3 regions of the Paenibacillus puldeungensis genome follow, and region 2 is predicted to be linked to each of the others. Evidence: riboswitches for the same ligand, from Rfam matches in the RefSeq annotation. Region 2 holds a riboswitch; each other region holds the start of a gene.
The links. A riboswitch is a leader RNA that binds a small molecule or an ion and turns the genes downstream of it on or off. The one in region 2 is predicted to bind cyclic di-AMP.
Positions count from the first base shown of each region.

Region 1: another riboswitch for cyclic di-AMP. It lies ahead of ACFQ3W_RS13670 (hypothetical protein); the one in region 2 lies ahead of ACFQ3W_RS24055 (C40 family peptidase).
Region 3: another riboswitch for cyclic di-AMP. It lies ahead of ACFQ3W_RS05280 (3D domain-containing protein); the one in region 2 lies ahead of ACFQ3W_RS24055 (C40 family peptidase).

Region 1 covers NZ_JBHTLM010000009.1:28,828-32,101, forward strand. The annotation lists gene ACFQ3W_RS13665 (ATP-binding protein) at 1-579, opposite strand, end outside; cyclic di-AMP (ydaO/yuaA leader) riboswitch at 1,092-1,253, shown strand; gene ACFQ3W_RS13670 (hypothetical protein) at 1,369-1,773, shown strand; gene kdpF (K(+)-transporting ATPase subunit F) at 1,900-1,977, shown strand; gene kdpA (potassium-transporting ATPase subunit KdpA) at 2,005-3,274, shown strand, end outside.
Region 2 covers NZ_JBHTLM010000029.1:20,993-24,266, forward strand. The annotation lists gene ACFQ3W_RS24050 (GNAT family N-acetyltransferase) at 1-474, opposite strand, end outside; gene ACFQ3W_RS24055 (C40 family peptidase) at 740-1,222, opposite strand; cyclic di-AMP (ydaO/yuaA leader) riboswitch at 1,227-1,367, opposite strand; gene ACFQ3W_RS24060 (C40 family peptidase) at 1,616-2,107, opposite strand; cyclic di-AMP (ydaO/yuaA leader) riboswitch at 2,112-2,249, opposite strand; gene ACFQ3W_RS24065 (hypothetical protein) at 2,471-3,274, opposite strand, start outside.
Region 3 covers NZ_JBHTLM010000003.1:77,343-80,616, reverse strand. The annotation lists gene ACFQ3W_RS05285 (polysaccharide deacetylase family protein) at 1-543, shown strand, start outside; gene ACFQ3W_RS05280 (3D domain-containing protein) at 594-1,283, opposite strand; cyclic di-AMP (ydaO/yuaA leader) riboswitch at 1,287-1,459, opposite strand; gene ACFQ3W_RS05275 (amino acid ABC transporter ATP-binding protein) at 1,632-2,354, opposite strand; gene ACFQ3W_RS05270 (amino acid ABC transporter permease) at 2,341-3,000, opposite strand; gene ACFQ3W_RS05265 (transporter substrate-binding domain-containing protein) at 3,097-3,274, opposite strand, start outside.

The DNA of each region.
Region 1 (3,274 bases), on a different contig from region 2:
CTTCGCAATCACTTTTTCCGTTTCACCCTGTCCCCAATCACTATGAACGTCGGAACGGTGGGTTAGCACCAGATTGTTCTGTTCATCCGGCAAATAAATTGCGTTCTCCGAACCTATGGTTTGTGAAACTTGCCGGGAGACATTGTCTAACAAGGAGTGAATGTCTGTAATATTGCTCATCTGCTGGCTGAGCTCATAAAGTACGGCTGTGTGCGCCTCCCTCTGCTTGGAGTAGAGCAGTTGCCGTTTCAGCTTTACCGCCAGGCTGGCCGTTAACGTGGCGACTGCCAAATAAACGCCGAATGAAATTAAATAGCGCAAGTCCGTTATACCGAAACTCAGAAAGGGAGAAACGAAGAAGAAATCGAAAGCCAGAACCCCCAAAACGGCTGCGTACAAAGCAGGACGTAGTCCCCAAAAGGCGGCGCTTAGAAGTACAGGTAGCAAAAAAAGAAGCGCTACATTGACTAAATCAAAAGCAAGACCGAATGGATGCATTGCGACGGTCATGCAAGCGATGAGCAGTGTGATGCTTACATAAGGCATCCAGATCGTTTTCAGCTTGTGCATTTTGTGCATTTTTACCCCTTCCTGTCTGTCATGTATCCGTTCCTACTATAAGTTTAGGGTAATGTAAAAAAGAAATAAAATAAACCGGTTATAGGTGTAAAAATTCCATAAAAATGCGTGAAAAGTCCTATAATCATGAGTATTTGAGAGAAAATTGAAGATTCTCCGTTTTGATAACGCTAACTTAATCTTAATATTCCATATTTCAACGAATATTCGAACTGTGACGTTTTACAAAAAAAATTCCGAAGAGTAAGATACGGTCCATGAGTTGAATTGCTATTCGATTCTGAATTGGGGTGCCGATCAAAAACGGGGGAGTAAACGGACTGAAAGCTTGTGTGTGAGAGCAAGTTGATCAGAACTGTTTGGGACGGATTTCTTCGCTCATGAATCATTTAAACCGAAGATAGGGCGTCTCTCACCGCCCGAAGCCGTCAGCTAACCCGCAGGCGAAACGAAGCATGTTTTTTTGAGGGAGAGGATGAATCAACCGCTTGTAATTGATTTTTATAAATAATGATTTATAAACGCTGAGTCCTTGATGTTAAGGAACGGGGGAACCAATGGAAGCCGCAATCGGCTTCATGGGGTGAATCACCAGGCACTTTCGGTGCAGGGTGTAGGGCGACTCTCACGCCCGAATCCGTCAGCTAACCTCGTAAGCGTATTGGAGAGGCAACATTTGTCGCGAGCCGATCAGGATGACTGCGTCATGATCAAGAAGCCGCGGAAAAGGTTCCTCTTTTCCAAAGCTTCTTTTTTGTTGCCTTTTTCCTTGATTAGGAGGAGGAGCGCATGGAGAAAAGCCGTATTTTAGTGGCCGCTTCAAATAAAGCGGGGAGAAACTTCATTCGGTTGCTTATGCATCAAAACGTTCCGGTAGCAGCCTTAACCAATAACAAAAGGGAAGAAAAGCTGCTGAGGGAAATCGGAGTAAATGAGATTTTGCGTGTAAGTACTACCCGTAATAAGGCAGGGGAGATGCCTGTATTTCCGATCGGGCGAGTTTTCATTTTTGAGTCCAGTCTACCGTTGAGCTGCCAGTATTTGCAGTTTGTTGCCCGGTTTTCCTGCAAAGCGACAACTGTTGTGACGACCACGTGGCATCCCGAGGCGATTTATAAAAAACTCGGTGCTTCCTATGTGGTATACACAAAAAACGGGGAAGTCGGGTTTCTACTCAGCGATCTGACTGATTAACTATTGGAGGAGTGTCGTGATGCTGGATATTGGGATGATACTAACGTTGACCGCAGCCTTCGCGCTTGTGATCGGGTTTGTCGTTTGGTGCGGAAGAACGATAGAGGATGCGGGAGGCGAACGCGAATGACAATCGTGTTGATTTTCACGCTTGCATTGCTGATCTACCTGATCTATGCCTTGCTTCATCCGGAAAAGTTTTAATGAGTTTTTTTAGTGGGAGGAACGGTCATGGATATATTTCAAATTGTAATTGTGATCGGCATCTTGATGCTGATTGCCAAACCGCTCGGGAATTATTTGTATCACGTCTTCTCTAACGAACCTAATCGTACGGATAAAATATTTGGGTGGGCCGAGAAGCCTATCTATGCGATCATCGGGTTGAAGAATCGCGCGGGCATGAGCTGGAAGCGGTACGCGGTTAGCTTTATCGCAACCAACTTCGTACTCGTCGCGGTAAGTTACTTGCTGCTGCGGGTGCAGAGCGGCTTGCCGCTTAATCCGAACGATACCGGCAATATGGAGCCAACGCTGGTGCTGAACACGGTTATAAGCTTCATTACGAACACAAACCTGCAGCATTACAGCGGCGAGACAGGGCTGACCTATTTCACTCAAATGGCCGTGATCATGATGATGATGTTTACGTCAGCAGCTACCGGCTTCTCGGTAGCGGTCGCGTTTGTCCGGGGCATTACAAGCAAGGGCAAGACGCTGGGTAACTTCTTTGAGGATTTCGTCAAGGCGCATACGCGGATTTTTTTTCCGCTGGCGGTGATCGTCACGCTCGTGCTGGTCGCGCTGCAGGTACCGCAGACGCTTGATCCTACGCTGACGGTAACGACGCTGCAGGGTACGACGCAGCATATCGCCATCGGGCCTATCGCCTCGCTGGAGTCGATCAAGCATTTGGGTACCAACGGCGGCGGCTTCATGGGTGCCAACTCGGCGCATCCGTTTGAGAATCCGAGCCCGCTGACCAATGTGATCGAGATCCTGTCGATGTGGTCGTTGCCCGCGGCGCTGCCTTTTATGTACGGCAGATTCGCAAAGAGCCGCAAGCAGGGGTGGGTTATATTCTCGGCGATGATGGTTTTGTTCCTCGTATTCCTTACCGTTGTCTATACAGCCGAGAAGAGCGGCAATCCGGCGCTGAACGCGTTTGGTATCGATGCTTCACAGGGCAGCATGGAGGGGAAAGAGGTACGCTTCGGCATTGCCCAATCTGCGCTGTTCACTACCGTGACGACGGCAGCGACGACCGGCACGGTCAACAATATGCACGATACGCTGACCCCGCTCGGCGGTCTGGTGCCGCTGGCGGAGATGATGCTGAACGTCGTATTCGGCGGAAAAGGCGTCGGACTGGTCAATATGCTGATGTATGCCATACTCGCCGTATTCATCTGCGGACTGATGGTCGGCCGCACGCCGGAGTTCCTTGGCCGCAAGATTGAGCCGCGTGAGATGAAGCTGATCGCGATTGCGATTCTGGTGC
Region 2 (3,274 bases):
CATGCAGTAAAAAGGTTTAGAAATGCCTCCGGGAGTCATTTTCTCGTATAGATCAGTGATCATAAAACCTGCTTTTTGGTAAGCGCGGATCGCTCGTGTATTCCAGGTCAACACTTCGAGGTCTATTTCATTGTCAGGCGTTCGGTGCAGCGCTTCCTCGACGATAGCTTGCACAAAATCCTTACCCCACCCATAGCCACAAAGCTCAGGCTTCATCCCGATGCCAAGCCGGGTAACGCCCTCCAGAGGGAAATATTGAGCAAATCCGGCGAGAATATCATTCTCATCCACTACGGACACATATTGCTCCGATCTTATTACGGGATTGCCGAATTCTACGTCGAGCGCTTTCATTTGTTCCCACGGGAGCCAACTATAGATATCATAAGGAGAGTGATAGCGCCAGGTGCAAATTTCCGCGCCGTGGGATTCCTCCATGGGCACGATGTGAAACGTTAGAGTCGGTTTATTCATTTTTCTCCTCCTTTGACCAGTAGGAATACGATGATACAACCGCTGGTTTCCTTAACCTCACTGTAACGGGTATTACCCCTATTGTAAAGGTTTGGAAAGAGAGGACTAACAAGGATTTAGGTTAAATACCGTAAGTTTCCAGCAACCTTTCTAAGCCCTTCTGCGTTATATAGTCGGAGCTGATAAAAAAAGAAGCCACAAGCGATTCCAAAGGAGAATCACCTTGCGGCTTTCGGTTCATGAGTAGGTCCATTTATTCAAGAAATTACAGCTCCGATGCATAGACGGAATATCCGTATTTGCTCAGAACACGTTTAGCACCAGCGTAGCGTATCTTATAATATTTGCTATTTAGCTTATCGATTCGGATCCCTTTGGAGGCCGAGGCGTGTGCAAACTCTCCGTCTCCGACATAAATACCTACATGCGATATTTTTCCTTTGCCCTGCGTTTTAAAGAAGACGAGATCGCCTGCTTTCAGCTGGCTTTTGGATATTGTGGTTCCTTGCTTGAACTGGGCAGTCGATACGCGTGGGAGCTTGATCCCCATTTTACTAAACACATATCTGGTAAATCCGGAGCAATCAAATCCTGAAGTACTGGTTCCACCCCACTTGTAAGGCGTTCCATACACGGAATCGACGATACTGCTTAATGGTGTTGATGAAGCGTGCGCAGAACCGCTACCGGCTCCCATACTGAATAAAATAGCCAAACTCGTTACCGCTGCTGTCAAAGTCTTTCTCAAGATGTCAAACTCCTTCCAAGGCCTGCGAGGTTAGCTTAAGGGTTCGGTTGAAGGTTCCCTATGATCCCTCTGAAGCAAGATCAATTCACCCTGGTGTATGGTTCCCCCGTTCCCCGGGTGCGTAGGAATTCGGCAGTTTCGTGTAGTATGCACCCCAAAACGACGTCGCTAACACTAATTACAAAGTTGTTACTATTTACTCTGGTTATTTTACCAGGGTCGTCCAGAATTGACAAGGCAAAATAATATTTATGCAGAAAAAGGAAATTCTTGTCCTCGTTTCAAATATCGAAAAACCGGTTAACGTATTTTAAATAATAAAAAAATATAACGAAAAAACCCGCAGGGACGATTGTTGTAATCATCTCTACGGGCTTTATGTAGGTGTTACTTTTACTCTACGTTATCTTGATCTCCGCCGTCTGTAGCCACGTCTTCGTATTTGTCGGTACTCATAATTCTTTTAGCACCAACATAACGTTCAACGTAATACTTGTCACTGAGATTGCTGATCACTACGCCTTTCGAAGAAGAGGCATGTGCAAATTTACCATCGCCGACGAATACACCAACATGGGAAACGCCTTTGCCGGAAGTATTAAAGAATACCAGATCGCCAGCAATCAACTCATCTTTGGATACGGCAGTTCCCATTTTATATTGAGAGCCGGATTGGTGAGGAAGTTTAATACCGAGATGAGAAAATACATACTTCGTAAATCCAGAGCAGTCGAACCCGGATGTACTCGTTCCGCCGGAAACATAATCGGTACCAATTGCTGAGCTAACGACATTGTCCAATTTAGAATCCGCGAAAACGCTACCAGTTCCGATGGTGAAAAGCAAGGCAAAACTTACTGCAGCTACGGTTAAACGCTTTTTCAAGAAGTTATGCTCCTTCCAATGCCTACGAGGTTAGCTTAAGGATTCGGTTGAAGGTCCCCTATGATCCCTCTATTACGAGATCAATTCACCCAAAGTGGTTCCCCCGTTTCCCCCGGTGTAGGGAATTCGGCTCTGATTTCACACCTGAAATTAAGTATTCGACACCCAATGCTAAATTCCTGCTAAAGGTGACAAAATTAATTACAAAACTGTTACTGAATTTGTGTTGCTGTTATTGTAACAAAGCCAGGTATCTTTTGGCAATGGTTAATTTACAAGATTTTGAGACCAAAATATAACACAAGGCCCCCGCAAATTAGCGAAGGCCTTGTGTTTATTAGGATTGGAAATGATGAAAAAAAATTAACTATTTTGTGTCTTTGCTTGCCAAAGTTGATATTGAGAGGTTACTCGCCAAATTTTAAAGGTACTTCGAAAGAGAGGATAGGTCTGTTGAAGAATTAATGCGAGCATTCCGGTCCAGAACCATGAGGCCGCACCAAACAGCAGAAAGAGAAGAAGACCGAAGGCGCAAAGAAGGAGTGAAATTCCGATTCCCTCAAGAATATGCTTAAAACAGAGAATTAAAGAGTTCCAGATTCCGGATTTAAACAAATAGCCGAACTGGGCGAAAAGCAGGGACTGGCGGACTACCCAGCCATAAGTGAGCCACCCCAAAATGTATGCAAGGGCAATGAGCCATGGAGTGGCACTGCTGTTAGTGCTCAGAATTTTTGGCCAAAGGGACGTTAATCCAGGTACTACCCAAAGGGCCGGTAACAAAATCAAGACGAGCTCGATCAAGTAGAACAGTGAAACAGGTTTCCACCATTTTTTCATCCCTTGGAAGAGGGGAAGGCCGTTCGCCCGGCTCTCCGCAGGAACAAGCCCGTAGAGAATCCCGGCCTGGAAAAGAGGGGTTAGCAGCAGGCGAAGTATAGCCATCCCAATCAAAAGCCCGAGGTAAAGACGAATTTCCGGGCTGCTACTCAAATTAATCTCCCCCTCTAATAAGAACAGAATCCGGCTGAGCCCCGTTGGGGGAGGGTCTGGGTATCTTTGCAGCAGTGCTGTTACGGCGGTATCGACAAGTCGGTAAAGGAACAGTCCCCAAAGGAGCTGGTACAAGAACAGTATGATGACAGAGGGAAATTGGCTTTTTACCAA
Region 3 (3,274 bases), on a different contig from region 2:
CCTCAAATTTTAGAAGCTCTGCGAAAGGAAGGGGTGAAGGCGACCTTTTTCATCGTTGGTAGTCGAGCTAAGAAGTTTCCCACACTTGTAAAACGAATCCACTCCGAAGGACATCTTATAGGGAATCACTCCTTTAGCCACCCTGCTTTCAAGAAACGTTCGTTGAAACAGTTTCAAAATGAAATCTTGCGCACGGAAAAAGTTATACAGCGCACCGTTGGCTATAGGCCAAAGCTGATCCGTCCACCTTACGGTGAGATAAAGGAAGAACAGGTCAAATGGCTTAAGAAAAACGGATATATGATCGTCAATTGGGACGTGGATTCTTTGGATTGGAAAGGTCTTAGCAAAGAAAAGGTTAAGCGAAATGTCTTATCTTCCGTTGGCCCCGGCTCCATCGTTCTCCACCATGGCGGCGGAGGGGTAGGCTCTGACTTGACAGGAACGGTCAAGGCATTGCCGGAAATTATCCGTTTTCTCAAAGCCAGCGGCTACAGCTTTGTCGATTTGACCGAGCTACTGCATACCGTCAAATACCGATAACTATAAAAATAAAGGGCTCTCCCTTTAAGGAAAGCCCTTTTATTTTTAAACTAGTTTAAAATATAAAGTGTTACGTCCTGATAGCCGAAATGAGCTACCGCTTTTTGGCTACCGGGGATAAAAATATCGATACGCCGGCCTTTTATTGCTCCGCCCTGGTCGCTAGCTGTCGCCACAAATGCCTGCTTCGGAAGTCCTGAATGGCTGTGACCAGTAACGAGCACCTTGGTGCCCATAGGAATCACTTTCGGATCGACCGCGATCGTACCCAGCTTTAGAGGCTTACCGAAATAGTCGACAGCTCCCCATTTTCCGTTCTCACTTTCGGCTGCGGAATAAGCGCTCGCTTTTACCTGCAGTGTGCTACTGTAATTAAACGTCTTGCCCCACGCCTCAACCATATTTTCGGCAGATATTACGCTAAGTGGCGATACAGCTGCTTTTGCAGCCTCTATGGTTTCAATCTTAGCAGGCCCGGCTGTGGATAAGGCACGAAGTTCCTTCCCAGGGATAGTGATGTCCATCCCTTCGTAAATATTCGTTGGATTAACATCCTTATTCGCATTCATCAACTGCACAAGATTCACTCCGTACTTCTGGGCCAATTCGTAGAAGGTGTCTCCCTCCTTAGCCTTATGTACTGTGTCCGCATATACGGGTGCCGTCTGAAGAACCATTGCAATACTTGCGGCTGCGACCGCTGATTTTAAAACCTTAGACCAAATACGTTGTTTCAACATGATGCCCTCCTTTGCGATCGCCTGCGGAGTTAGTTGTCGGATTCGGGAAAAAGGATTGTCCCCGGCGCTTAAGTAAGCGCTTCACCCCAAGAAAACATCGATAGCCATCAATAGCCATCTGTCTTCATAAATCGTCCCCCGCACCTGCTTGGAGCAGGTTTCGGCCTTTTGAATATATCACAATTTTGTTACCAATTGAACGTGAAAATATTCCCAACTAAAAATAAGGCCGACGCAACGCGCCTTTCTCAAGCCTAGAAGTAAACATATTGTTATCTATTTAGTTGATCCTGTCATCAAAATTAAAAACCGCCCAGATCAACCGGACGGTCCTTAAATAGCGAGATATTATAGCACTTTTCCTAAAAAATCCTGTGTCCGCTGATGCTGTGGCGAACCAAATACTTGCTGTGGTGTTCCTTGCTCGACGATAACGCCTTGGTCCATGAACAAGATTCGATCTCCTACCTCGCGGGCAAAGCCCATCTCATGGGTTACGATTACCATCGTCATACCGCGCTCAGCCAGCTTTTTCATAACGTCAAGCACCTCACCGACCATCTCGGGGTCAAGTGCAGACGTAGGTTCATCAAACAGCATCACATGCGGTTCCATGGCTAACGCCCGGGCAATGGCAATCCGCTGCTTCTGACCGCCGGACAGCTGGGATGGATATGCGTCCCGCTTGTCTTCAAGACCGACTGTGCGCAGCAAATCCATAGCTATTGCTTCCGCTTTGCTCTTATCCATCTTCTTCACGCGAATCGGCGCTAAGGTGATGTTATCGATTACCGTTTTGTGCGGGAACAAATTAAATTGCTGGAACACCATCCCCATCTTTTCACGGGTCTTATTAATGTTGTGCCCCTTTCCTGTAATGGACTCGCCCTCAAACTTAATTTCACCTTGGGTCGGCTCTTCTAGCAGGTTCAAGCAGCGCAGAAAAGTACTTTTCCCCGAACCACTAGGGCCAATGACTACGACGACTTCCCCTTTAGAGATTTCCAAGTCAATGCCCTTCAAAATATGCAGCGAACCGAATTTTTTATGCAAATCATTAACGATGATCACTGGTCTTCAACTTCCTTTCGAATATACCTAATATACGGGATAAGGTAAATGTCAGGATAAAGTACATAACCGCTACGATTAAGTATGGTGTCATCCCGTTATACGTAATACCGACAATCGCACCGGATTGGAAAATGAGCTCGGTGATCCCGATGATCGAAACGATAGACGATTCCTTGATAATCGTTACGAACTCATTGCCGATCGCTGGAAGCACTGTCTTAACCGCTTGTGGAATAATTATAAACCGTAAAGCCATTCCACGCGTCATCCCCAAAGAACGCGCCGCCTCTCCTTGTCCGCGGTCAACGCCTTGAATTCCTGCCCTGAAAATTTCTGCCAAATAAGCGGAACTGTTAATCGATAACGTAATCGCACCGGATTCAATCGGGGAAAAACTAATTCCGATTGTAGGAAAACCGTAGTGAATAATAAATAACTGCACAAGCATTGGAGTACCACGCAGAAATTCTACCCACGCGTGACCTATAAAACGGACAATCCCCCAGGAAGACATACGGATCAACGCAACAATCATCCCTAGAATAAAGCCACAAAATACCCCGATGGCTGCGAGCAAAAGGGTATATTGCAAACCGGTTAGAAAATAGCTCCGATATTCGATAAACATATCAATGAGATTCATAAAGCGATCATTCCTCCTATTTTACCTAAAAACCTAAAACAAAAAAATAGAAAATAGCGAATGAGCTCCGCTATTTTCTGCAGATCGATCCGTTACTTATTTTTCGGCAAGTGCGCTCGCATCGGCCACAAATTTATCGATGCTTCCGCTTGAAATCAGGCGATCCAGCGTCTTGTTGACTTGATCCAGCATTTCTTGATTGCCTTTCTTAACGCCGATCACATAACCTTCATCTTCCGTTACCGGTTTTGCGTCGGTAATGTCGATGCCCTCT